3 regions of the Georgenia sunbinii genome follow, and region 2 is predicted to be linked to each of the others. Evidence: riboswitches for the same ligand, from Rfam matches in the RefSeq annotation. Region 2 holds a riboswitch; each other region holds the start of a gene.

Region 1 (5,238 bases), on a different contig from region 2:
GTTCACCCGCGTGTCGGTGCCGGCGCCCGAGCCTCATGCCGGTGACCTGGTCGTCGCCCGGACCGCGGGCCTGTTCGTCGACCGGATGCGCGTGGTGATGGTCGCCCCGCCGCGTCGCCTCGTGCTGGCCAAGGTCGGCCCGGTGCTGCTCGGCAGCGCGATGATCACGGTCACCCCAGCAGGTACCCGCGCGAGGGTGTCGTGGACGTACGACGCCCGGCTGCGCGGCCCGCTGCCGGCGGCGCTCACCGGCCCGGCCCTCAACCACGCACTGGACGCGATGGCTGCCCTCGCGCTGTGGCGGATGGACCGCTGGGTCCGCCGCACCCGCCCCGCCCCACCCCTGCCGTGACAGCGGGATTGTCCACGCAGGAACCACCCCGTGGTCGTGACAGCGGGGATGGTCTGCCCGTCGACAACCCTGCTCTCGCAGACAAACCCGCTGTCGCGGACAAGTCTGCTGTCGGCGACAAGGGTGGGCGGGTGGGGCGGGAGATCTCGGGTCAGGCGGGCTGGTGGGTGCGGGCGGCGGGCACCGCGGCGAGGGCCCGCTCGACGTCGCGCTGCAGGTCGGCCAGGTCTTCGAGGCCGACCGAGAGACGGATCGTCGCGTCGCTGATCCCGACCTCCGCCCGCCCCTCGGGGCCGAGGCGCCGGTGCGTCGTCGTCGCCGGGTGGGTGACGAGCGACTTCACGTCGCCAAGGTTGTTGGAGATCAGCACGATCTGCAGCGCGTCGAGGAAGGCGAAGGCCTCCGCCTGGGTGGCCGGCCGGCCGTCGACCGCGAGGTCGAAGGTGACGACGGTGCCGCCACCGCTCATCTGCGAGCGGGCCAGCTCGACCTGCGGGTGGGAGTCGAGGAACGGGTAGTACACCCGCCCGATCTGCGGCAGGGTCTCCAACCAGGCGGAGAGCTGCAGCGTCGCGTCGGTCTGCGCCTTGACACGCAGCGGCATCGTCTCCAGGCCCTTGAGCAGCACCCAGGCGTTGAACGGGCTCAGGCTCGGCCCGGTGTTGCGCAGGATGAGCTGCAACGGACCCTCGATGAACTCCTTGCTGCCGAGCACCGCGCCCCCCATCGTGCGCCCCTGGCCGTCGATGTGCTTGGTCGCGGAGTAGACGACGACGTCGGCCCCCTGCGGCAGCGTCTGCTGCAGGACCGGCGTCGCGAAGACGTTGTCGACGACGACGACGGCGCCCGCGTCGTGGGCCAGCCGGCTCACGGCACGGACGTCGACGATGTCCTGCATCGGGTTGGACGGGGTCTCGAAGAACACCACGTCCGCCGGGGTCGCCAGCGCCCGGCGCCAGTCGTCGACGTCGTGGGCGTCGACGTAGTCGGTGCGCACTCCCCACTTGGCAAGGACGTCCTCGAACAGCGTGAGGGTGGAACCGAAGAGCGCACGTGCCGCGACGATCCGTGACCCGCTGCTGACCAGCGCCGCGAGCGTGGCAAACACCGCCGCCATCCCGGTGGCCGTGGCGTAGCAGGCCTCGGCGCCCTCGAGGGACCGCAGCCGCTCCTCGAAGATCGAGACGGTCGGGTTCTCGTAGCGGGCGTAGGTGAAGCGGTCGAGGCCACCTGCGAAGGCCTCCTCGGCGTCAGCGGCACGGTCGTAGACGAAACCCGTGGTGAGGAACAGCGCCTCGGAGGTCTCCTGGAAACCGGTGCGGACGTGACCGGCGTGCGCGGCCCGCGTGGCCGGCCCCCACGTCGGGTCGGCGTCCGGGTAGCCGGACGGCCCGGGACAACCAGGGGTGGGATCACTGACGTAGCTCATGGCGCCTCCATCGGTCCTGGCGGAAGCACCCGCACGTACCGAGGAACGGCACGGGGTTGCTGCAGCGTCAACGAGCCAGGTCTCTCGGCTGCTCTGGATGGTCACCACGATGTTAGCCACCCGGCCGGGCCACGCCAAGGGGCTCACGCCCGATGTCCACCCAGCGGACAGCGTCGCTAGGGACGGCGGCTACTCCCGGGGCTGCTCAAGCCAGCCGATCCCGACGAGGTCGTACTCGTCGGGCGGGTGCCCCTCCTGCTCGCGCAGCAGCCACCGCTCGTGGCACAGCCAGCCGAGGTCGTCGGCGGTGAAACCGTCGCCCTGCTCGTGGCGGCTCAGGGCGCGGTTGTACCAGCCCAGGGCGCGGCGTGGGTCCCCGTGGCTCTGCCAGGTCTCTGCCATGTACCGGTAGGCCACCGCCGAGTCCGGCCTGCTGCGGCGCAGCTCCGCGTCGACCGCGAGGGCCTCGTCGAGCGCGCCGCGACGGACGAGGACCTCCGCCAGGTGGCAGCGCGGATCGAGGAAGACCTCGCCGGTCATCGCGACCGCCTCGCGGTAGAGCCGCTCCGCCGCAGCGTCGTCCTCGGCCTGCTCCAGCTGCTCGCCCGCCCGGACGAGGAGCTCCCTGGCGCTGACGACGTCACCCGGGTGGGGCTCGCGCGCCCAACCGACCAGCCGGTCGGCCACGCCTCGGTGGGAGCCTCCGGAGAAGTCGGCCGCGTCGAGGTCCGCCTCGGAGATGGGTTCGCGCATGCCGCCAGGGTACGGCGCGGCGGCGGCCCGGGCGGTCGCGCGCCGCGGACCATAGGCTGCCGAGACACCCCCGACCCGAAAGGGGCGACAAGTGCGGACACCCCGCGAAGCCTCGCCACGGCGCTACCTCATGTGCCGGCCCACCTACTTCACCGTCGCCTACGAGATCAACCCCTGGATGCACAGCGACGTGCCGACCGACACCGACCTAGCGGTCCGGCAGTGGCAGCAGCTCCACGACACCTACCTGCGCCTCGGGCACCGGGTGGACCTCATCGAGCCGGTCCCGGGGCTGCCCGACATGGTGTACGCCGCCAACGGCGCCATCACGGGCGACGGCGTCGTGTACTCGGCCAAGTTCACCTACCCGCAGCGGATGCCCGAGGGGCCGGCGTACGAGCAGTGGTTCGCCGACGCCGGCTTCCCCACCGTCACCGCCTCGGAGGTCAACGAGGGTGAGGGGGACATCCTCACCGTGGGCGACCTCGTGCTCGCCGGCACCGGTTTCCGCACCTCGCTCGCGGCGCACGCCGAGCTGCAGGAGGCCATCGGCAAGCCGGTCATCGGGCTGCAGCTCGTCGACCCGCGGTTCTACCACCTCGACACCGCACTGCTCGCGCTCTCCGACCACGAGATCGCGTACTACCCGCCGGCCTTCTCCCCGGGCAGCCGCCGCGTGCTCGAGAGGCTGTTCCCGGACGCGATCATCGCCGGCGAGCAGGACGCGGTCGTCCTCGGGCTCAACGGGGTGAGCGACGGGCGCCACGTCGTCGTCAACCCGCGAGCCACCGACCTCGCGGCAGCGCTCACCCAGCGCGGCTTCGAGCCGATCGGGGTCGACACCTCCGAGCTGCTCAAGGGCGGTGGCGGCGCCAAGTGCTGCACCCTGGAGATCCGCGGCTGACCAGCTGCTGGTCAGCGGCGCCGGCGCCGCCACGGGACGTCGGTCGGGCTGGGGCCCTCGCTCTCGTGCGCGGTGCGCGCCGGCACCACGAGCACCGGGCTGACCGCGTGGTGCAGGACCGCCTGGCTCGTCGAGCCGAGCAGCAGCCCCGCGAACCCGCCGCGGCCACGAGACCCGACGACGACGAGGTCCACCGCGGTGGAGAACTCGGCGAGCAGCGCGGCCGCGTTGCCGTCGAGGGCGTGCTGGCTGAGCTTCACGTCGCGGCCGTCCACCGCACGATCGCAGGCGACCCCCAGCCCGACCTTGACGTCGGCGAGCACCTCGTCGCGGTCGACGGCTGCCGGCAGCCAGGCCAGCGACCCGGCACCGCCGCCGATCGGCACGGTGGCCACCGCGGTCAGGTGCGCGTCCCAGGCGATCGCCTCGTCGACGGCGCGGCGCAGCGCGATCGTCGCGGACTCCGAGCCGTCGACGCCGACGACGATCCGCCGAACCGGGGTCAACCGCTCGGTGCTCTCATCGACCAGCGGCACGACGACGGTCGGGCAGTGGGCGTGGGCGGGCAGCGCGGAGGACACCGTCCCCAGCAACCGGTCGGCGAAGCCGCCGCCACCCCGGTTGCCGACGACCGCGAGCCCAGCGCTGCGGGACAGCTCGACGAGCACCCCGGCAGGATCACCGAGCTCGAGGGCTGCAGTGACCTCGACGTCCCCGCCCACCCGTGCGACGGCCTCGTCGAGCACCGCCTGCGCACCGGCCTGGATCGCGGTGTCGTCGACCGCCGCGAACCCGCCGTCGAGCGAGGCGACGGTGAACGCCGGCACCGCGTAGGCGCAGACGATGTGCAACCGCCAGCCAAGCTGGCGGGCCTCGGCGGCCGCCCAGTCCAGCGCGGCGAGACTGGCCTCGGAGCCGTCCACGCCGGCGATGACGACGTCCTCGTGAGTCATGTGGTCCTCCGACCGAAGGGAAGTGGGCGGTGTTCCTCTGATGGTCCCATTGTGGGCGTCCCGCCGCAGCATCGTGCCCGTTCGGCGGTACGACCTGCCCACCGGACGCCAGCGGGCCCGTACCGAAGAGGTACGGGCCCGCTGGTCAACGAGGTGGGTCAGCCGATACGGATGAAGGTCGGCGTGCCGCGACCGACGTGCGAGATCGGGCCGGCCTGCAGCGGCTTGGAGGTGTTGCGCGCCGCGATGTGGTTGCCGTTGCCGGTGTAGATGCCGACGTGACCGGGCCACCACACGAGGTCGCCGGGCTGCGCCTCCGAGGCGGAGACCACGGTGCCCGCGTTGCGCTGGGCGCTCGAGCCGCGCGGGATGTCGATCCCGAGCTGCTGGAAGACGTACCAGGTGAAGCCGGAGCAGTCGAAGCCGGACGGCGAGGAGCCACCCCAGACGTACGGGGTGCCGACGTAGCGGAACGCGATGTCGACGATGGCGTTGCCGGACGCGGCCGGCGCGGGCGCCGTCGCGGTCGACCCGCTCGACTCGGTGGACGCCGCGGCGGACGAACCGGTGGCGGCAGCCGGGGCAGCGGAACGGCTGCGCGAGGCGGACTCGGCGGCACGCTGCTCGGCGATGGCAGCAGCCTCGGCCTCAGCGACACGGGCGGCCTCGGCCGCGACGTGCTCGGCGACCGGGTCGGAGTCGTCCGCGGTCGTGGTCTTCGGCGGGATGGCCTCGAGCGAGACCTCCTCGACGTCGAACTCGACGTCGGTGGGGACCGACACGGTCGGGGAGACGGTCAGCGCTCCGCGAGCCTGGCTCGACAGCGCAGACACGTCGACCTGCGGGA
Region 2 (9,274 bases):
CGGGTGAGTGCCCGCAGCCGCTCGGCGGAGTCGGTGTCGCGCCGACGCGCCCGGGTGGCCATCCCGCGACTCTAGGAAGAGTGCGACCGGCAGCGTCCCCGCGCCGGCGGACCTGCGCACGGCGCCCACGCCGGCCCGGCCTGTGGGTCAGGCGTGCTGCTCGCTCAGCGCGGCAGCGGAGCGAGGGCGACGCCCACGACGCCGGGCCCGGTGTGGGCGCCGACGACAGCCGTCACCTCGCCGATGACCAACCGGTCGATCATCGCGCCGGTCTCCTGCAGCCGCTCCCGCAGCGCGGTCGCCAGCTCGGCAGCGGCGTCCTGCGCGTCGAAGTGGTGGACGACGAGCCGCACCGGTGCGCCGTCCCCGCGCGGCACGGCAGCGCCCGGCCCGCCCGCGGCGCGGGCAGCGAGCTCCACGAGCTGGCGTCGCGCGCGGACCGCGCCGCGGACCAGCTCGGCGACGACGATCCGCCCCGAGACCATCGTGAGGATGGGGCGCACGCCCAGCGCCGCGCCGATCGAGGCCCTGGCGGCGCTCATCCGTCCGCCGTGGGCAAGGTGCTGCAGGTCGGGCACCATGAACAGCACGCGGCTGCGCGCACCGACCTCCCGGGCGACCGCCAGCACCCGGTGCACGTCACCGCCGGCCGCCGCCTCGGCCGCCGCGACCACCGCGAGGCCGAGCCCGCCGGCGGTGGTCCGGGTGTCGACGACGTGCACCGGCACCCCGGTCGCCGCGGTCACCTCGGCGGCCGCGACCCGTGACTGCGCCGCGGTCCCCGACAGCTCGCCCGACAGGTGCACCGCCACGACAGCCTGCGCACCACGCTCGACGGCGTCGCGCATCGCCCTCGCCAGCTCGCGCGAGGCCGGCTGCGAGGTGGTCACCCGCGCGCCGTCGCGCATCCGCTCCGCCAGGTCGCCGCGGGTGATGCTCACGCCGTCGTCGTGGTGGTCCTCACCGTCGACGACGACGTGCAGCGGGACCACCGTGACGCCGTCGCCGTCACCGAGCAGCTCCGGCGGCAGCGACGCGGTGGAGTCGGTGACGATCGCGACCCTGGTCATCCGCGGCCTACGGCGTCTGCCTGTCCTCGGGTCGGTCCGGGGACGCGACCGGCGGCAGGTCAGCCAGCTCCACCGCGGACGGCGCCGACGCCGCGGACACCGCGGAGGCGGCCCGGGCGATCCGGCGGGCCGCGGAGGACTCGGCGCGCCCGACCTTGGCGGCGGCCGCGGCCTGCACCTTGCCCACCTTGCGTGCCTCGGTCGCCTCGGTCTTCTCCAGCTTGCGCTGGGCGGCCCTCTCGACGTCCAGCTCGTGGCGGGAGCGGACGACCGCCACCACCGGCGCACCGTTGAGCACGCCGCGGCTCACCGAGCCGAGCACGAGACCGACGAGCCCGCCACGGCCACGGCTGCCGACGACGACGACCGACGACTCGTCGCCGGCGCGCACCAGTGCCTTGACCGGCCGCTCCCGCACCAGGCGCAGCTCGACGGGGACGTCCGGGAACTGCTTGTGCCAGGCGGTGAGGCGGTCGCTGGTGAGCTTCGCGGCCTCGCTCGCGCCGGCATCGTAGTGGCCGGAGATGACGGCGTCGGGGAAGTCGGGGAACGCGGCGTCGTCCTGCGAGCCCTGGACGACGACGAGCCGCTGACCGCGACGTGCCGCCTCCTCGAAGGCGTACTCCATGGCCTCGGGGGCACCCTCGTTGGGGTCCATCCCGACGACGACCGGCCGGTCCGGGTCGAGATCGGCGTCCGCCCGGACGACGACGACGGCGGAGCGAGCGTGCGCGGCGGCCTTCTGCGAGACCGAGCCGAGGAAGCTGTCGCTGCCGGCGCCCATCCCCTGGGCGCCGACGACGGTCACCACCGCTGACTCGGACGACGTCACCAGTGCCATCGCCGGGTCCTCGATGCGGACCTCGGTGGACACGGCGAGCCCGGGGTGGTTCTCCTCGACCCGCTTCTTGGCAGCAGCCACCACCCGGTTGCCGTTCTCGGTGATCTCCGGCGGCGGCTCGAACTCCCAGGCACGCGCCCGCGTCAGCCAGGGGAAGGCGTACAGGATGTGCAACCCGGTGCTACGGCGTGTCGCCTCGGCTGCGGCCCAGTCGACGGCAACATCGGCCGCGGCGGAACCATCGGTCCCCACAAGGACGCTACCCGCCGGGAACTGCTCGTTGACCATTTGCTGACCCCAATCGATCGCGTGTCCAAGCCCTGAAGAACACCGGTACCACGTCGATCCTCCCACGGAGTGGGGCGGCGCGGCGGGCCCGACCGGAGGGTGGATCGGCTCAGGGGCCCGCCGCGCCGTCCGCCGCTCAGCTCACGCGCTGCGCCTCGACCTCCAGCAGACCTCGGGACCGCAGCGCCGGGATGACCCCGCGCAGCAGACCGGCGACGTCCGCCGGCACCGAGCCGGGCAGCACGACGAAACCGTCGGCGGCACCGGCCTCGAGCCACTTCTCGATCGTGGTGACGACGTCGCCGACCGTGCCGACGGCCTCGAGGGCGCCGGCCCAGCCATGGTCCCCGCCGGCGATGTCGGTCAGCAGGTCGGCACGCACCCGCGCGGCCTGGTAGTCGGCCGAGATGACCGCGCGCAGGTCGACGAGCACCTTGACCGGTGGGCGGCCCGCCGCCCGGGCCGCGGAGCGCACCGCGTAGCGCAGCTCACGGGCCCACGCGAGGTCGGTCTCGCGCAGGCGGACCACGTCGGCGAACTCCCCGGCGACGTCGAGGTCGCTCTCGTCGGCCAGCGGCACGACGACCGTCGGCAGGTCCGCGGATGCCGAGCCGCCTCGACGGCCCCGGCTCGCAGAGCGGACGAGGTGCTCGAGGTGGTCACCGAGCGACGGGATGCCGGCAGCATCGGCGGTCGCCGCACCCCGACGGCCAGTGACCTCCAGGCCGGCCCAGGCGCCGGTCTTGCGGTTGAACTGGGACAGCTCGGCCGCCACCGCGGAGTCCGCCCGACCGAGCTGGACGGTGGGGACGAGCCCGGTGCCGCCGGCGCTCGGGCTGATCCGGCGGGCCGCCACGATCGGGTCGAGCCAGGAGTTGGCCCGCGGGGCGGCGTCGGACCGCAGCCGGAAGCCGTCCCCCAGGCTGACGAAGGACACCCCACCCTGGTGGGCGGCGCGGGCATAGGCGGCGAGCCGCACGAGGTTGGCGTGCTCGGCGGGCAGGCCGGAGGCGAAGTCCGGATCGGCGCTGGGAGCACCGAGGGCGGACAGGTCCAGCGCGATCGTCGCGGGGCTGGTGGTGGTCTCGGTGGTTCGGGTAGGCAGGTAGGACACAGTCATGGCAGGGCACATCCATCAGTCAGCAGCGCGCAGTGAGCGCGTCAAGGAAGACTGACCGGCCGTCCCGAGGGCGGCGTCTCACTCGCCGACGATCGGGGGCTCTGGTCAGGGGTGATGCGTCAGCACGGGCTGTGCTGGGGCATCGCTGGGGGTTGTCCTCAGCGGGACATACCCGGACGACACATGCCGCAACACATCGCACCGCTGGCCAGGTCGAAGGACCGCCGGGGGGTGAGGATGGTGCGCATCGTCGTTCTTCCTTCGTGCTCGACACCGAGGTGTGCATGCGTTGCCCCACGCCTGCGCGGGGCCAGGTCATCACCCGGAGCACCCGCCGCACGTGGCGGGTTGCCGACCAGCAAGCCGGGGCTTAGCGCACGCGTGGTGCGCACTGGTGCTCTGAACCTGCTCGGAGCCTACGAGGCTCTCACTTCACCTGTCAACCTTCGGGCCGCGGCGTGTCTCGGGACGCCAGAGGGGGCTGGTCGGTGCGACCAGCCCCCTCAGCGGTGTGCGTGACGACCCTGCTGGGTCAGTCGACCGGGAAGAGTCGGACGTTGACCGCGCCCGCGTAGCTGCCCTCCGGGGTGTCGACGGGCACGTCGAGCGCGAGGTCGGCCACGACCTCGGTGGTCCCGAAACGGGCGTGGTCGTCCGCCCTGGCGAGCAGCATGGCCTCGGTCAGGCCCTGTCCGCCGTCGAGCTGGCCGAGCACCTGCGGGCCGGCGTCGGCGGTCGCCGCACCGAGGACCCGGGGCGCCCAGCCGAGGAACGCGGAGCTGATGGCGCCGGCCGGGGAGGTGAGGCCCTCGGTGCTGCCGGTGAGCGACCAGCCGGCCGCGGCGGTGCGGGTGTCGGTGACCGAGATCTGCGGCAGCGTGGCGTCGAAGGACCAGCGGTCCCCGCCGTTGCGGGCGTCACCGAGGTCGACGGTGCTGTCGGCGGCGATGGTCATGGTCAGCGCACCCTGCTTGAGCGCCGGGTCGCCGGCCGGGACATCGGCCTCGAGGACGATGTCACCGTCGACGGGGTCCATCTCGAGCTGCCCGAGGCCGGTCGCCACGCGACGCTCGATGCCCTCAGTGACGGCCGTGGTGCCGTTGGCGAGCCGGCTGATGGTGAAGGAGTCGGCGGTCTCACCGATCTCCAGGTCGGTGTTCGGGTTGTTGCCACCCCGCTGCGCGACGATCGCCTCGTACTCGAGGGTGTCGGGGGTGACCCGCATGCCCTGGATGAAGGAGACGTGCTGGTACTTGACCACCTGGGTGGCGTCGTTGTTCAGCCACACGTTGGTCGAGTCGGGCGCGAGGTTGTAGTGCTTCGGCCCAGAGTTGGTCACCGCGAACACGGTGCCGGAGGTCACGCCGGGGGTGCTGGTGGCGTCGGCGTCGAGGAAGCCACGGGCATAGGTGTGGTCGTGGCCGGACAGCACGAGGTCGACGTCGTTGGCCTTGATGACCGGCAGGAAGGCCGCGCGCTGGTGCGCGTTGTCGCGGCCGCTGGAGACCGAGAAGGTGGGGTGGTGGAACTGGATGACGTTCCAGTTCGCGGTCGACTCGTCCAGCACCTCGTCGAGCCAGTCGGCCTGCATACCGAGGTAGAGGTCGCGGAACTCGCTGCTCGGGATCTCCGGCAGGGTGACGCCGGCGGCCTCCTGCAGCTGGTTCTGGTTGCGCAGGTGGGAGTTCAGCGCGATGAAGCGCACCCCCTGGTAGTCGGTGTAGTAGACCCGGTTCGCCAGGTGGCCGGCGACGAGCTCCATGTGCTCAACCCGGTTGGCGGGCGCGTTCTCCGGCACCTCCGGGCCGTTCTTCGGCACCGTGAAGCTCGCGTTCCAGTAGTCGGCAACCGTGTCGCTGGAGTACTCGTGGTTGCCGATGGCCGGCAGCCAGTTCTCCGTCTGTCGCTCGCCGTCGGTGATGGTGAACCACTCCTCCCACTCGCTCTCGACCGAGTGGTTGATGAGGTCACCAGACTGCAGCGTGAGCTCGGAGTTCGGGAACGCCTGCTTGGCGAGTCCGACAATCGGCGTCCACTTCTCGGTGAGGTCGTTCTGGCCGTCGCCGTACCAGGTGAAGGTGAACGGGTCGTCCGAGGCGGAGCCGGTGGTGAAGGTGTGCCAGTCGTCGGCGACCTCACCGGTGAGCACCCGGTAGGCGTACTCGGTGCCGGGGGTGAGGTCGGTGAAGGTGGCGCTGTAGGTGATGGCCTGGGCACCGTCGATGACGATCTTCTCCGAGGTCACCACGGCGTCGACCGAGGTCACCTGGCCGTCGGGGGTGCGCAGCTCGGCGGTGGCGGGCACGTCGGCGGTGGTGCCGACCGACCGCCAGGTGACGGTCTGCGAGGTGGCGGGGTCCTGCGTCGGGTTGAGGATCACCCGCTGCGGCGCGGCGTCGGTGGAGTCGAGGGGAACTGGTGCGGCTGCTGCCGGGGCGACGCCAGCAGCCAGCAGGCCCGCGGTGACGGCGCCGGCGACCAGGGCGCGGCGCGAGGTCAGGAGGTTTCGCATCGTTGTCCTTCATCTGGGTGGGTGTCCGTGAACCCGGACACCCGAAGGCTTCCCGACGAAGGCGAACGGCCCGTTGACCGGTCATGACCGCTAGATGGCGACCTCTTGAACCGCAGATGACGCCGCTGCCACCCGCGCGCGCCGGCGCCGACGGCGCACGACCAGAGCGACGACGCCGCCCAGCGCGAGCAGCAGGACGACGAGCTGCGCCCACGGCACCGCCGTCGTCGTCGTGGTCGCGAGCGTCGCCGGCAGGGCGACGTCCAGCGCGTCCTGCCCGACGACGGCGGTGCTCGCGGAGACCTGGGTGGTCAGCAGCCCGAACGGCCAGGCCTCGACCGAGGCGCGCAGCGACACGGCCTGCCCGGGCAGCACCTCCCGCTGCTGGCCGACCTGCTGAGCGACTACCCCGGGGTCCAGCCCGAGCAGCCCAGACACCTCGAGCAGCTGGGTCGCCCCCAGCCGGACGTTGCCGTCGTTGCGCACGGTCCACCGGACGTCGAGGACACCCGGCTCGAGCGGGTGCCAGGAGCCGGTGTAGCTCGCGTCGAGGTCGGTGACCGCGACCGAGGGCCGCACCTGCCCCGCGACCCGCAGATGGATCCGGGTGCCGACGCCGGCGTCGAGGCCGACCGCCGCGCCGCCGCCGGGCGCCGAGAGGACCGAGGCGAGCAGCCCGCCGGGGTGGTCGCCCGGGACCGCGTCCTGCGGGACCGTGACGGCGAACGGCACGACGGCGGTCTCCCCACCCTCGACCGTCACCTCATCGGGGTGCTCGATCCACTCCCCGGTCCCGGTGGGGCGCTCGGAGGTGAGCAGGTCGAACTCGCCCTCCTCGGTGATGACTCCGTCGGACGCGGTGAGCGCGAAGGTCACCTCGTGCTTCGAGTGGTTGATCACCGCGACGTGGTCCTCGTAGGTGTCGCCCGGCGCGACCTCCGCCCGGAAGGACACCCGGTCGTCCGGGCCGTCCGCGGTCGCCGGCGCGATGCCCCAGGTGATGCGTTCCGGGGCGCTGGGCGTGGGCGCCGCAGCGGCCGGCCCCGCTAGCAGCAGGCTCACTGCCAGGGTCGCGGCCGCGGTGATCGCTCGTCGCACGTGCATGGGTGTCCCTCCGTCGTGCCGGGCCGGTGGCAGGTGAGCAGCCTGGCGCGGTCACGCTAGGCAGCAGAGGTGAACGCCGGATGACGGCACGGGGGCAACCCGGCCGGGCAGCGGTCTCCGGAGCCGGTCCGATACCGTGGAATGTCCCGTCTACCTCGGGCGTTGCCCGGTAGAGACCACCCCCGACCAAGAGAAGACTCCTCCGCCGTGCCGAGCCGCCTGACCGTTCCGATCTCCCTCCTCGACCGAGCCCGCACCCGTGAGGGGGAAGAGCCTGCGGCGGCGCTGCGGGCGGCCGTCGACCGGGCGCAACGCGCCGAGCAGCTCGGCTACCACCGGTTCTGGGTCGCCGAGCACCACGCCGTGCCGGGGATCGCCGGGTCGGCGCCGGCGGTGCTGCTGGCCGCGATCGGCGCCCGGACCAGTCGGATCCGGCTCGGCACCGGCGGCATCATGCTCGCCAACCACCAGCCGATCGTCGTCGCCGAGCAGGCGCTGGCGCTGGCTGGCCTGTTCACCGGCCGGGTCGACGTCGGGCTCGGCCGGTCGCTGGGCTTCACCCAGCCGGTCCGTGAGGCGCTGCAGGTGACGAGCTATCCCGCCCGGACGTTCTCCCGGGACATCGCCGAGGTACGCGCCTACCTGCACGGTGAGGCACCGGTGACCGCGACCCCCGCGACCAGCACCCCACCGCCGATCTATGTGCTCGCCACCCGTCAGGGCCTGACGACGGCGGCCGAGCTCGGCCTGCCGGTCGTCGTCGGTGGCCCGTCTCTTCGCGGTGCCCTCACCGAGCTGACCGCCTACCGCCGCGACTTCGCGCCGAGCGCGCAGTGCCCCGAGCCGCAGGTGATCATCAGCGTCGATGTGATGGTCGCCGCCAGCCGCGCGCAGGCCCGCGACCTGCTGCTGCCGGAGGCGATCTCGCTGGCCCGCAGCCGCACCACCGGCAGCTTCGCGCCGCTCCGGCCGGTGCCCGACGGCGGGCTGGCCGAGGTCTCCGCGAAGGAGCGGGCGGTGGTCGCCCAGCAGCTGCAGCTGGCGGTCTACGGCACGGCGGCCGAGGTGGCCGGCGAGCTGGGCTCGTTGGTCTCGCGCACCGGCGCCACCGAGGTGCTGGCGACGACGTCCACCTACGACCACGGCGCCCTCGCCGCGGCGGACACCGCGCTGGCCGAGCTCGCCGGCTGACAGGCATGACGTGCCGGTCCCCGCCCGCGGCGGGCGGGGACCGGCACGGCCAGGCCTGCTACGCCGGCACGATGTTGACCAGCTTGGGCGCTCGGACGATCACCTTGCGCACACCACGGCCGTCCAGCGCACGCACGGCGCCGTCGGTCGCCAGCGCGAGGCGCTCGAGCTCGGCGGCGTCGATCGACGGCGGCACCTCGAGCCGGTGACGCACCTTGCCGGCGACTTGGACCACGCAGGTGACGGTGTCCTCGACCAGCAGCGCCGGGTCCGCCGTCGGGAAGGCCTCGTGCGCGAGCGAGGCCTCGTGGCCCAGCCGCTGCCACAGCTCCTCGGCGATGTGCGGTGCTACCGGCGCCAGCATGAGCAGCAGCGGCTCCACCGCCTCCCGCGGTACCCGGGCAAGTCCGGTGAGGTGGTTGTTGAGCACGATGAGCCGCGCGATGGCGGTGTTCACCCGCATCGCCGACATCTCGGTCTCGACCTCCTCGACCGTCCGGGCGACGAGGCGACGGGTCGCGTCGTCGGCGGGGTCGTCGACGACGACCAGCTCGCCGGTCTCCTCGTCGACGACGTTGCGCCACAGCCGCTGCAGGAACCGCTGCGAGCCGACGACGGCGCGCGTGTCCCACGGCCGCGAGACGTCCAGCGGCCCCATCGACATCTCGTAGACGCGGAAGGTGTCGGCGCCGTACGCCTCGTACATGTCGTCGGGGGTGACGATGTTCTTCAGCGACTTGCCCATCTTGCCGTACTCGCGGAAGACCTCCTGGCCCTGCCAGGAGTAGCTGACCTCGCCGGAGCCGTCGGCCGCCGCGACCTCCTCCACCTCGTCGGCCGGGACGTGCTGGCCGCGGGCGTCGGCGTAGGCGTAGGCCTGGATGTAGCCCTGGTTGAAGAGCTTGTGGAACGGCTCGGCGCTGGAGACGTGGCCGAGGTCGAACATCGCCTTGTGCCAGAAGCGCGCGTACAGCAGGTGCAGCACGGCGTGCTCGACGCCGCCGACGTACAGGTTGGCGCCACCGGCCGGGGCGCCGTCCCGCGGGCCCATCCAGTACTGCTCGTTGGCCGGGTCGACGAGCACGTCCTGGTTCGTCGGGTCCAGGTAGCGCAGCTCGTACCAGCACGAGCCCGCCCAGTTGGGCATG
Region 3 (9,274 bases), on a different contig from region 2:
CTCCACCTCGGCGTACCCGCGGGTCTTCAGCCCGCAGTCGGGGTTGACCCACAGCAGCCGTGCCGGCACCGAGTCGGCGGCCAGCGCGACGAGCTCCTCGACCTCGGTCTCGCTGGGCACCCGCGGCGAGTGGATGTCGTAGACGCCCGGGCCGACGCCGCGTGCGAAGCCGGCGGCCTGCAGCTCGGGCAGCACCTCCATCTTCGAGCGCGCTGCCTCGATGCTGGTGACGTCGGCGTCGAGCGCGTCGATGGCGCCGATGACCTCACCGAACTCCGAGTAGCAGAGGTGGGTGTGGATCTGCGTGCGGTCCGCGACGCCGGCGGTGGCGAGCCGGAACGAGCCGACCGACCAGTCGAGGTAGGCCTGGTGGGCCGCGGCGCGCAGCGGCAGCAGCTCCCGCAGCGCCGGCTCGTCGACCTGGATGACGCCGATCCCGGCAGCCTCGAGGTCGGCGACCTCGTCGCGCAGCGCGAGGGCCACCTGCGTGGCGGTGTCGCCCAGCGGCTGGTCGTCGCGGACGAAGGACCACGCGAGGATCGTCACCGGCCCGGTGAGCATGCCCTTGACCGGCTTCGCGGTGAGCGAGGCGGCGTACTGCGACCACTCGACCGTGATCGGCGCCGGGCGTGCGACGTCTCCCCACAGGATCGAGGGGCGGGTGCAGCGGGTGCCGTAGGACTGCACCCAGCCGTTGCTGGTGACCGAGAACCCGTCGAGGTTCTCCGCGAAGTACTGCACCATGTCGTTGCGCTCGGGCTCGCCGTGGACGAGCACGTCCAGGCCGAGGTCCTCCTGGAGCGCGATCACCCGGGCGATCTCCTCGCGCATCGCGGTGGTGTAGTCGGCGTCGCTCAGCTCGCCCTTGGTGTGGCTGGCGCGAGCCTTGCGGATCTCGGCGGTCTGCGGGAAGGAGCCGATCGTCGTCGTCGGCAGCGGCGGCAGGTCGAGGACCGCCTCCTGCGCCGCGACCCGCTGCGCGAAGTCGGCGCGGCGGTAGTCGGCCTCGGTCAGCGCTGCGGCCCGGTCGCGCACGTCGGCCCGGCGGACCCCGGCGTGCTCGAGACGGCTGCGGCGGCGGTCGGCAGCGGCGTCGAACGCCCCGGCTGCCGCCTCACGACCGTTGACCAGCGCGGTCGCCAGCGCGAGGACCTCCTCGATCTTCTGGTCGGCGAACGCCAGCCAGCTGCGCACCTGCGGGTCGAGCCCGGTCTCCGGCTCGACGTCGTAGGGCACGTGCTGCAGCGACGTCGAGGTCCCGACGGCGAGCCGGCCGGTGGCGACGGCGTCGGCCGCCAGCCCGGCGGCGAGCGCCTCGAGCTTGCCGAACGCGGCGTCGAGGTCCGAGCGCCACACGTTGCGGCCATCGACCACGCCGGCGACGACGGTCACGTCGCCGAGCACGCTGAGCACCTCGGGCGCCGGCACCTCGCCGCGCACCGCGTCGATCCCCACCGCCTCGACGCCGGCGGCGGCGAGCACCGGCAGCGCATCCTCCGCCGGGCCGTAGGCGATCGGCACGAACAGCGCCGGCCGGCCGGGGCGGGTGACCTCCCCGGCGAGCACCTCGTAGGCGCGGGCGGTGGCCGCGAGGATCCGCTCGCGCGGCAGGTCGGAGTCCACGGCCAGCGCCGGCTCCTCGATCTGCAGCCACGGCACACCGGCCTCGCCCAGCGCGTGGAGCAGGTCGACGTAGGCGGGCAGCAGGTCCTCGAGGCGGTCGAGCGGGTGGAAGCCCTCGGGCGCGGGGGCGGCCGGGGCGGCGCCGTCGGCCTCGGTCGCCGGCTCCTCGCCGACGGCCTTGCTCAGCAGCAGGAAGGTCACCGGCCCCACGATCGTGGGGCGGGTGGTGATGCCCTCGGCGGCGGCCTCGAGGAAGAGCTGGACGACGCGGCAGTCGGTGAGCCGGAAGCTCGTCTCCGGGCTGATCTCCGGCACCAGGTAGTGGTAGTTCGTGTCGAACCACTTGGTCATCTCCAGCGGGGACCGGTCGTCCTTGCCACGGGCCACGGTGAAGTAGCCGTCGAGGTCGAGGGCGCCGTCGTCGTCCTGGAGGTGACGGAACCGCGGCGGCACGGCACCGACGGTGGTCGCGGTGTCGAGCACCTGGTCGTAGTAGGAGAAGTCGCTGGGGATCGACGCGTCGTCACGGCCCAGGCCGAGCTCGACGAGCCGCTGGCGCGAGAGTCGCCGCAGCCCGGCGGCCGCGACCTCGAGGTCGTCGGCGTCGCTGCGGCCGGCCCAGAAGGACTCGATCGCCCGCTTGAGCTCGCGGTTCGGCCCGATCCGGGGGTACCCGAGGATCGTGGCGGCGGGCAGCACGGGGGTGGTGGAGTCGGGCATCACAGTGTCCTTGCGTGAGTGGGGGCGATGGTGGGTAGCGGCCGGCGCAGACGCTCGACGACGTCGAGCGCCGGCCGGAACTGGTTGAAGGTGTACAGGTGGATGCCGGGAGCGCCGGCGGCGATCGCCGCCTCGACGAGCTCGACGGTGGCGTCGATACCGAGGCGGTGGCGGTGCTCGTCGTCCTCGACGGCGAGCAGGTCGACCACCCGCTGCGGCACCTCGACGCCGGTGAGCTGGGCGAGGCGGGCGAGGCGACCGGGGTCGGTCATCGGGATGATCCCGGCGACCACGGGCAGGACGACGCCGGCGGAGCGGGCCTCCTCGACCAGCGAGACGTAGGGCTCAACGTCGTAGAAGACCTGGGTGACGGCGAAGTCGGCGCCGGCGGCCTGCTTGTCGAGCAGGGCCCGGACGTCCTGCGCGCGGGTGTGGCTGGTGCCGGCCGGGTAGGCGGCGACGGCGATGCTCACCGCGCCGTCGGTGCCGAGCCGCTCTCGCTCGACGTCGCGGATGAGCTCGACGAGCTCGCTGGAGCCGGCCAGCCCGCCAGGCTGCGGCTGCCAGCGGGTCTCCCCGGCCGGCGGGTCGCCGCGCAGCGCGAGGAAGTCCCGCACCCCGTCGTCGACGAGCTGCCCGACGAGGTCGGCGAGCTCGGCGCGGGTGGCGCCGACGCAGGTGAGGTGGGCGATCGGCGGCACCGTCGTCTCGCGCAGGATCCGCCGGACGACGTCGCGCGACGCGGTGCGGGAGGAGCCGGAGGCACCGTAGGTGACCGAGAAGAAGTCCGGGCCCGCAGCGGCGAGGCGCTGGACGGTCTCCCACGCGGCGGCGGCTGTCGCCGGCGTGCGCGGTGGGTAGAGCTCGAACGAGACGGTCGGTCGGCCGGACGGCACGGATACGAGGCTAGCGGTGCTCAACAGAGTTCTCCCATCGAACCTGGCGGAAGCACCCTCACCCGTGATCGGGGGGTTGCTGCGACGTCGACGAGCCAGGACTCTCGGCCGCTCTTGATGGCGTGGACATCGTGGCGGCGACGGTTGTCGCTGAGCAAGACACGTCCACCATGCGAGACCTGCAGGTTCGCCTGATGGCAGAAGTCGTCCCGCCCGCACGCAGGTGAACAGCGGGTGACCGGGCGGTGAGAGGCCTCTCACCGCCCCCTCACGGTGGCCTCACGGGCACCCGATGGACTGGTGCCGATCCACGGGGACGGTCCCGAGGACTTCGAGAAGAGGAACACCGCCATGAACGTTCGACGCACTCTCGCTGCCGGCGCGGTCGCCGGGCTCATGCTCGTTGCACTCCCGTCCGCAGCACAGGCCGACGAGATCGTCCGGTCCGGCAACTACACGGTGGCCGCCGGGCGCACCATCGACGGCGACCTCAAGGTCCGCAACGGCACCCTCACCATCAACGGCACGGTCGAGGGCAACGTCAAGCAGGTCGGAGTGGGCTCCATCGTCATCGGCAAGAACGGCCGGGTCGACGGCAACGTCGAGGAGACCGGCCACGGCACCGTCCAGGTCCACGGCCGGGTGGACGGCAACATCCAGGAGAGCAGCACCGGCAAGCTCGAGATCTTCCGCACCGCACGCGTCGACGGCAACGTCCATGAGCTGCACGACGGCGCGGTGTACATCCGCGGGACCGTCGACGGCAACGTCAAGGAGAGCGGGGCCGGCCACCTGTACCTCTACGGCACCGCCCGGATCGACGGCAACGCCAGCGAGCGCGACAAGAGCAACCTGTACGTCTACCGCGGCGCCCGCGTCGAGGGCGACATCAGCGAGGGTGGTGCCGGCAGCCGCATCAACCGCTGACCGGTCCGCCAGCCGCGACGCCCCGGTTCGCCGGCCAGGCCGCCCACGCCGCGGCGCGCCCCCACCTGCCCGGTGGGGGCGCGTCGTCGCCCTTCCCGCACCGCCACGGCGCCAGTACCGTGTGCGCCATGACGCGACGTACCGAGGACCTGGTCGGCGATGACACCGTGGTCGACCGCACCGGCCGCCCGCGGCAGGAGTGGTTCGCGCTCCTGGACGGCGCCGGCGCCACCGGCTGGGACCACAAGCGGATCGCCGCCTGGCTCGTCGAGGAGCACGACGTCGACGGCTGGTGGGCGCAGGGCCTCACGGTCGGCTACGAGCAGGCGCGTGGCATGCGCGAGCCGGGCCAGCGCCCGGACGGAACTTTCGAGGCGAGCGCCTCCAAGACCGTCGGCCGCTCCGTCGACGACCTCTTCCCGCACCTCGCGGACACCGACCTGCGCCAGGCCTGGCTCACCGGGCCGTGGCAGCAGACCGGCGTCACCGCCGGCAAGACGGTCCGGCTGGCCGGGGACGACGGCACCCGGGTGCTGCTCTCCGTCACCGCTGCCCGCGAGGGCCGGGTCAGGGTCACCGCGACCCACTCCCGGCTGCCCGACGCCGACGCCCGCGACCGCGCCAAGACCTTCTGGCGCGACGCCGTCGGGAAGCTCGCGACGCTCCTCAGCCGCTGAGCCGAGGTCCGGCCGGCGCCGCCGCGCCGCGGCGTCACGGCGCCACCGGACGGATCCGGGTCACCACCGCCCGGTGGTCGCTGCCGTCCACCTCGCGGACGGCGGCGTCCACGACCGTGAACGCCCGGTCGTCGACGAGCACGTGGTCGATCGCTGCCCCCAGGAGCGTGGGCAGTCGCGCCGGCCACGTCGCCACGCCGCCGACGCCGCCCTCGACCGACGCGTCTACGCAGCTGCCGAGCTCGCGCATCGGCGCGTGGTCGAGCGTGGCGTTGAAGTCCCCGCCGACGACGACGCCGCTCACCTCCCGGCACAGCGCGGTGACGGCGTCGAGGTCCCGCTCCCAGTCGGCCATCGTGCCGCCGCGCGCCAGCGGGGCGATCGGGTGGACCGCGACGAATACCGGTCCGGAGCCGTCGGCGGGCTCCGCGCGGACCGAGCCGAAGGTCGTCTCTGGACCGGCTGCCTCGGTGTACTCGCCGAGCCGGTCGCTGACGAGCAGCGCCGTCGAGCGGGCGTCCCACGCGCCCGTGCTCCGGGCGAACCACTGGTAGCCGGTGCCGGTGCGGTCGGTGAGCTCGGTCGCGATCAGCTCGGCGCTGGCGCCGGAGGTCTCGGGCAGCATGAGGACGTCCGCCGCGAGCTCGGCAGCGGCGTCGGCCACCTCGGCCGGGCCGGCGCCACCCCCGTAGGTGTTCAGCGCAAGCACGGTGATCTGCTCGCCGGGCTCGGCGGCCGCGAGCGTGCCGCTGGTGTCCAGGCCGCGGTGGCCCAGCACCGCGGCGTGCCCGAGCCCGACGGCGAGGAGCACGACGGCGAGCACCGTACGCCGCACACCGCGCCGGCCGAGGAGCAGCCCGACGAGGACGCCGAGCAGCAGCAGCGCACCGAGCCCGCCGAACCCCACGGCGAGCGCCGGCCGCAGCGCGATGACCTGGGTGACCGGCACCGTCGTCGAGAGGCCGAGCCGCGCCGGGTCGAGGCTGATGAGCGCGGCTGCCGCAATCACGAGGGTCAGCAGCCAACCGGCAAACATGCGCACAAGGACATTCTCACCCGCCGTGGCCCGGCTGGTGGACCCGGCCACCAGGGGCTGGTTTCATGGCCGGTCAGACAACCGGAAGAGGATCACCATGACCAGCACCAGTGAGTTCCTCGCCGCGCTGCCCAAGTGCGAGCTGCACGTGCACATCGAGGGCACGCTGGAGCCGGAGCTGCGGTTCCGGCTCGCCCAGCGCGGCGGCGTGCCGCTGGACTTCGCATCGGCCGAGGAGGTCCGTGCCTCCTACGAGTTCGACGGGCTCAGCGACTTCCTGGCGAGCTACTACGCGGGCATGGAGGTACTGCTGACCGAGCCGGACTTCTACGACCTCGCCTGGGCCTACTTCGAGCGGATGGCCGCCCAGAACCTCGTCTACACGGAGATCTTCTTCGACCCGCAGGCCCACACCTCACGGGGCGTGCCGTTCGACGTCGTCATCCGGGGGCTGCGGCGGGCGCAGATGGACGCCGAGAACATGCTCGGGGTGCGCAGCGCACTGATCATGTGCTTCCTGCGGGACTTCCAGCCGGAGTTCGCGATGGCGAACCTCGTGGCGTCGCTGCCCTACCGGGAGTGGATCGTCGGCGTCGGGCTCGACTCCGACGAGCGCGACAACCCACCGCGCAAGTTCGCCGCGGTGTTCGCCCGTGCCCGCGCCGAGGGCTACCGGCTGACCATGCACTGCGACCCGGACCAGCCGGACTCGATCGAGCACATCCGTCAGTGCCTGCACGAGATCGGGGTGGAGCGGATCGACCACGGCACCAACGTGCTGGAGAGCGACGAGCTCACCCAGGAGCTCATCGACCGCGGCATCGGCCTCACGTCCTGCCCGATCTCCAACCGGCAGCTCTACGGCGCCACCAAGGCCGCAGAGATCGCCGAGCTGCTGCGCCGCGGCGTGAAGATCACCATCAGCTCCGACGACCCGGCCTACTTCGGCGGGTACGTGCAGGAGTGCCTCGAGGTGCTGGTTGCCGAGGCCGGTCTTTCCGAGCAGGAGCTGATCCAGCTGCAGCGCAACGCCATCGACATCTCCTGGGCGCCGCCGCACGTGAAGGACGATTTCCGCGCGCGGCTGGCGGCACTGGGCTGATCCGGCGGCCGCTCAGCCACTCGGCTGACCCGGCGGCCGCTCAGTCGTCCCCTCCGGGGCGGCGCACCAGGGCGGCGACGTCCTCGACGCTCACGCCCGCCTGCGTCAGCTCGGCCCCGCTGATCGCCCCGCAGTCGAGACCACGACGTAGGAACCACGCCAGTGCCCGGGCGGTGGCGGGCTCGTCCATCACCGCGCCACCGGCCTGCCGGAGGTAGCCCGCCAGTCGGCCGGCTGCCGGAGCCAGGCCCTCGCGGTAGAACGCGTAGGTGGCGGCGAACCGGCTCGGCAGCTGGCCGGGGTGCAGGTCCCAGCCCTGGTAGAAGCCGCGCTCGAGCGAGCGCCGCACGAGCCGTCCGTGGTTGTGCCAGGCGGCCCGTACGTCGTCGTCGCCGCCGACCGGCAGGATGTTGGTCGACCCGTCGGAGAGCCGGACGCCGGTGCCCGCGGCGGCCAGCTGCATCACCTGCTTGGCGTGGTCCGCCGCCGGGTGCGCCATCGACTGGTACGGCGCGGCGATGCCGAGCGCCGCGGAGTAGTCGTAGGTGCCGTAGTGCAGCCCGGTGACGCGGCCGGCCCCGGCGTGGACCATCGCCGCGACGGCGGTGCGGCCGTGGTGGTCGAGCACCGCCTGCGGCGTCTCGACCTGGATCTCGAAGCGCAGCCGGCCGGCCGGCAGCCGGTTGGCCCGCTCGAGCTCGGCGCACAGCATCACCATCGTCTCGACCTGCGCCACCGCGGTGACCTTGGGCAGCGTGAGGGCCAGCCCGTCGGGCAGCGGCCCGTCCTCGAGCAGCGTGCTGACGAACAGGTCGAGGCTGCGGATGCCCCGTGCCCGGGTGACCCGCTCGAGGCACTTGAACCGGATCCCGACGAACGGGGTGCCCCGGCCGGTCGCGATCTCTCGCCGCACCCCGCGGGCGGCGGCGACGACGTCGCCGTCCTCCTCGGCATCGGGGCGCCGGCCGTAGCCGTCCTCGAGGTCGATCCGCAGGTCCTCGACCGGCTCGCGGGCGAGCTTGTCCGCCACCTGGGCGCCGACGGCGTCGCGAAGCTCGTCCGGGACGCCGATCGCCGCCAGCAGCGCCGCGGTGCCGCCGTGCTCGGCGAGCAGCCGGCGGGCCGCCGCGCCCCACTCGTGCGCCAGCCCCTCGCGGTACCGGTCGGCGGGGACGTAGACGGTGTGGACCGGCTGCCGGGAGCCGTCGTCGCCCGGGTAGGCCGTGGCGAGCAGCTCGTCGACGTCGCGCAGCCGTGCGTCGGCGTCGTCCAGGACGGCCCGGCCGAGCGAGGTCCGGGGCTCATCGCCGGGCGACACCGTCACTGGCCCCTCCCTCACGGCTGTCTGCGTTGAGTGGAAGACTACTCAGATGACCACTGCTGCCGAGGGACTACCGGACCAGCTCGCCGAGATCGTCGACGACTTCACCGCGATGTCGGTGCCGGACCGGCTGCAGCTGCTCGTCGAGTTCGGGCAGGAGCTGCCCGCGCTGCCCGAGCGCTACGCCGCGCACCTCGAGCTGCTCGAAGCCGTCCAGGAGTGCCAGTCCCCGGTGTACCTGCTCGCCGAGGTGGTGGTGAGCGATGACGAGCCGGTGGTGCGGCTGCACATCTCGGCACCGCCGCAGGCCCCGACGACGCGTGGCTTCGCGGGGGTGCTGCACGCGGCGCTCGACGGGCTGCCGGCGGCGCAGGTGCTCGCGGTGCCGATCGACGTCACCGACCAGCTCGGGCTCGGTGAAGCGGTCAGCCCGCTGCGGCTGCGCGGCATGGCCGCCATGCTCGGCCGCATCCAGCGCCAGGTGCGCGAAAAGTCGTAACAGCCCCGTCCGCGACAGCGGGATTGTCACCCACAGCAGACTTGTCACCGACAGCGGGATTGTCACCCACAGCAGACTTGTCACCGACAGCGGGATTGTCACCCACAGCAGACTTATCACCGACAGCGGGATTGTCACCCACAACAGACTTGTCATCGACAGCGGGATTGTCACCCACAGCAGACTTGTCATCGACAGCGGGATTGTCACCCACAGCAGACTTGTCACCGACAGCGGGATTGTCACCCACAGCAGACTTGTCACCGACAGCGGGATTGTCACCCACAGCAGACTTGTCACCGACAGCGGGATTGTCCGCAAGGCTCAGCGTCATCGGATCCTCAAGGCGTCGACAATCCCGCTGTCGGCGAGGAGGTTGAGCTCCGCGCTGTCGGCGCGGGGGCTCGACGGTGTCGACAATCCCGCTGTCGGCGCGAAAGGGGGGCGCGTGTCGGTGCGTGATCAGCAGAAGC

The links. Region 2 has a riboswitch for S-adenosylmethionine ahead of V2J52_RS03925 (hypothetical protein). Riboswitches for the same ligand answer to the same signal wherever they lie in the genome.
Region 1: it holds a riboswitch for S-adenosylmethionine, as region 2 does, so the genes downstream of both, V2J52_RS13325 (O-succinylhomoserine sulfhydrylase) here and V2J52_RS03925 (hypothetical protein) in region 2, are expected to answer to the same signal.
Region 3: it holds a riboswitch for S-adenosylmethionine, as region 2 does, so the genes downstream of both, V2J52_RS04825 (methylenetetrahydrofolate reductase) here and V2J52_RS03925 (hypothetical protein) in region 2, are expected to answer to the same signal.

What each region holds. Positions count from the first base shown of each region.
Region 1 covers NZ_JAZGOL010000005.1:117,659-122,896, forward strand. Annotated here, with positions in the region: gene V2J52_RS13320 (SRPBCC family protein) at 1-352, shown strand, start outside; gene V2J52_RS13325 (O-succinylhomoserine sulfhydrylase) at 504-1,781, opposite strand; SAM riboswitch class I at 1,786-1,885, opposite strand; gene V2J52_RS13330 (tetratricopeptide repeat protein) at 1,971-2,534, opposite strand; gene ddaH (dimethylargininase) at 2,626-3,438, shown strand; gene V2J52_RS13340 (universal stress protein) at 3,450-4,391, opposite strand; gene V2J52_RS13345 (C40 family peptidase) at 4,550-5,238, opposite strand, start outside.
Region 2 covers NZ_JAZGOL010000001.1:825,855-835,128, forward strand. Annotated here, with positions in the region: gene V2J52_RS03910 (ComEA family DNA-binding protein) at 1-62, opposite strand, end outside; gene V2J52_RS03915 (DegV family protein) at 165-1,070, opposite strand; gene V2J52_RS03920 (universal stress protein) at 1,078-2,199, opposite strand; gene V2J52_RS03925 (hypothetical protein) at 2,336-3,319, opposite strand; SAM riboswitch class IV at 3,601-3,725, opposite strand; gene V2J52_RS03930 (purple acid phosphatase family protein) at 3,852-5,831, opposite strand; gene V2J52_RS03935 (WxL protein peptidoglycan domain-containing protein) at 5,922-6,935, opposite strand; gene V2J52_RS03940 (MsnO8 family LLM class oxidoreductase) at 7,143-8,126, shown strand; gene leuS (leucine--tRNA ligase) at 8,185-9,274, opposite strand, start outside.
Region 3 covers NZ_JAZGOL010000002.1:82,661-91,934, forward strand. Annotated here, with positions in the region: gene metE (5-methyltetrahydropteroyltriglutamate--homocysteine S-methyltransferase) at 1-2,343, opposite strand, end outside; gene V2J52_RS04825 (methylenetetrahydrofolate reductase) at 2,343-3,239, opposite strand; SAM riboswitch class I at 3,271-3,363, opposite strand; gene V2J52_RS04830 (bactofilin family protein) at 3,591-4,166, shown strand; gene V2J52_RS04835 (DUF4287 domain-containing protein) at 4,295-4,843, shown strand; gene V2J52_RS04840 (endonuclease/exonuclease/phosphatase family protein) at 4,878-5,879, opposite strand; gene add (adenosine deaminase) at 5,977-6,981, shown strand; gene V2J52_RS04850 (DUF6986 family protein) at 7,022-8,299, opposite strand; gene V2J52_RS04855 (SufE family protein) at 8,352-8,801, shown strand; gene pucL (factor-independent urate hydroxylase) at 9,264-9,274, opposite strand, start outside.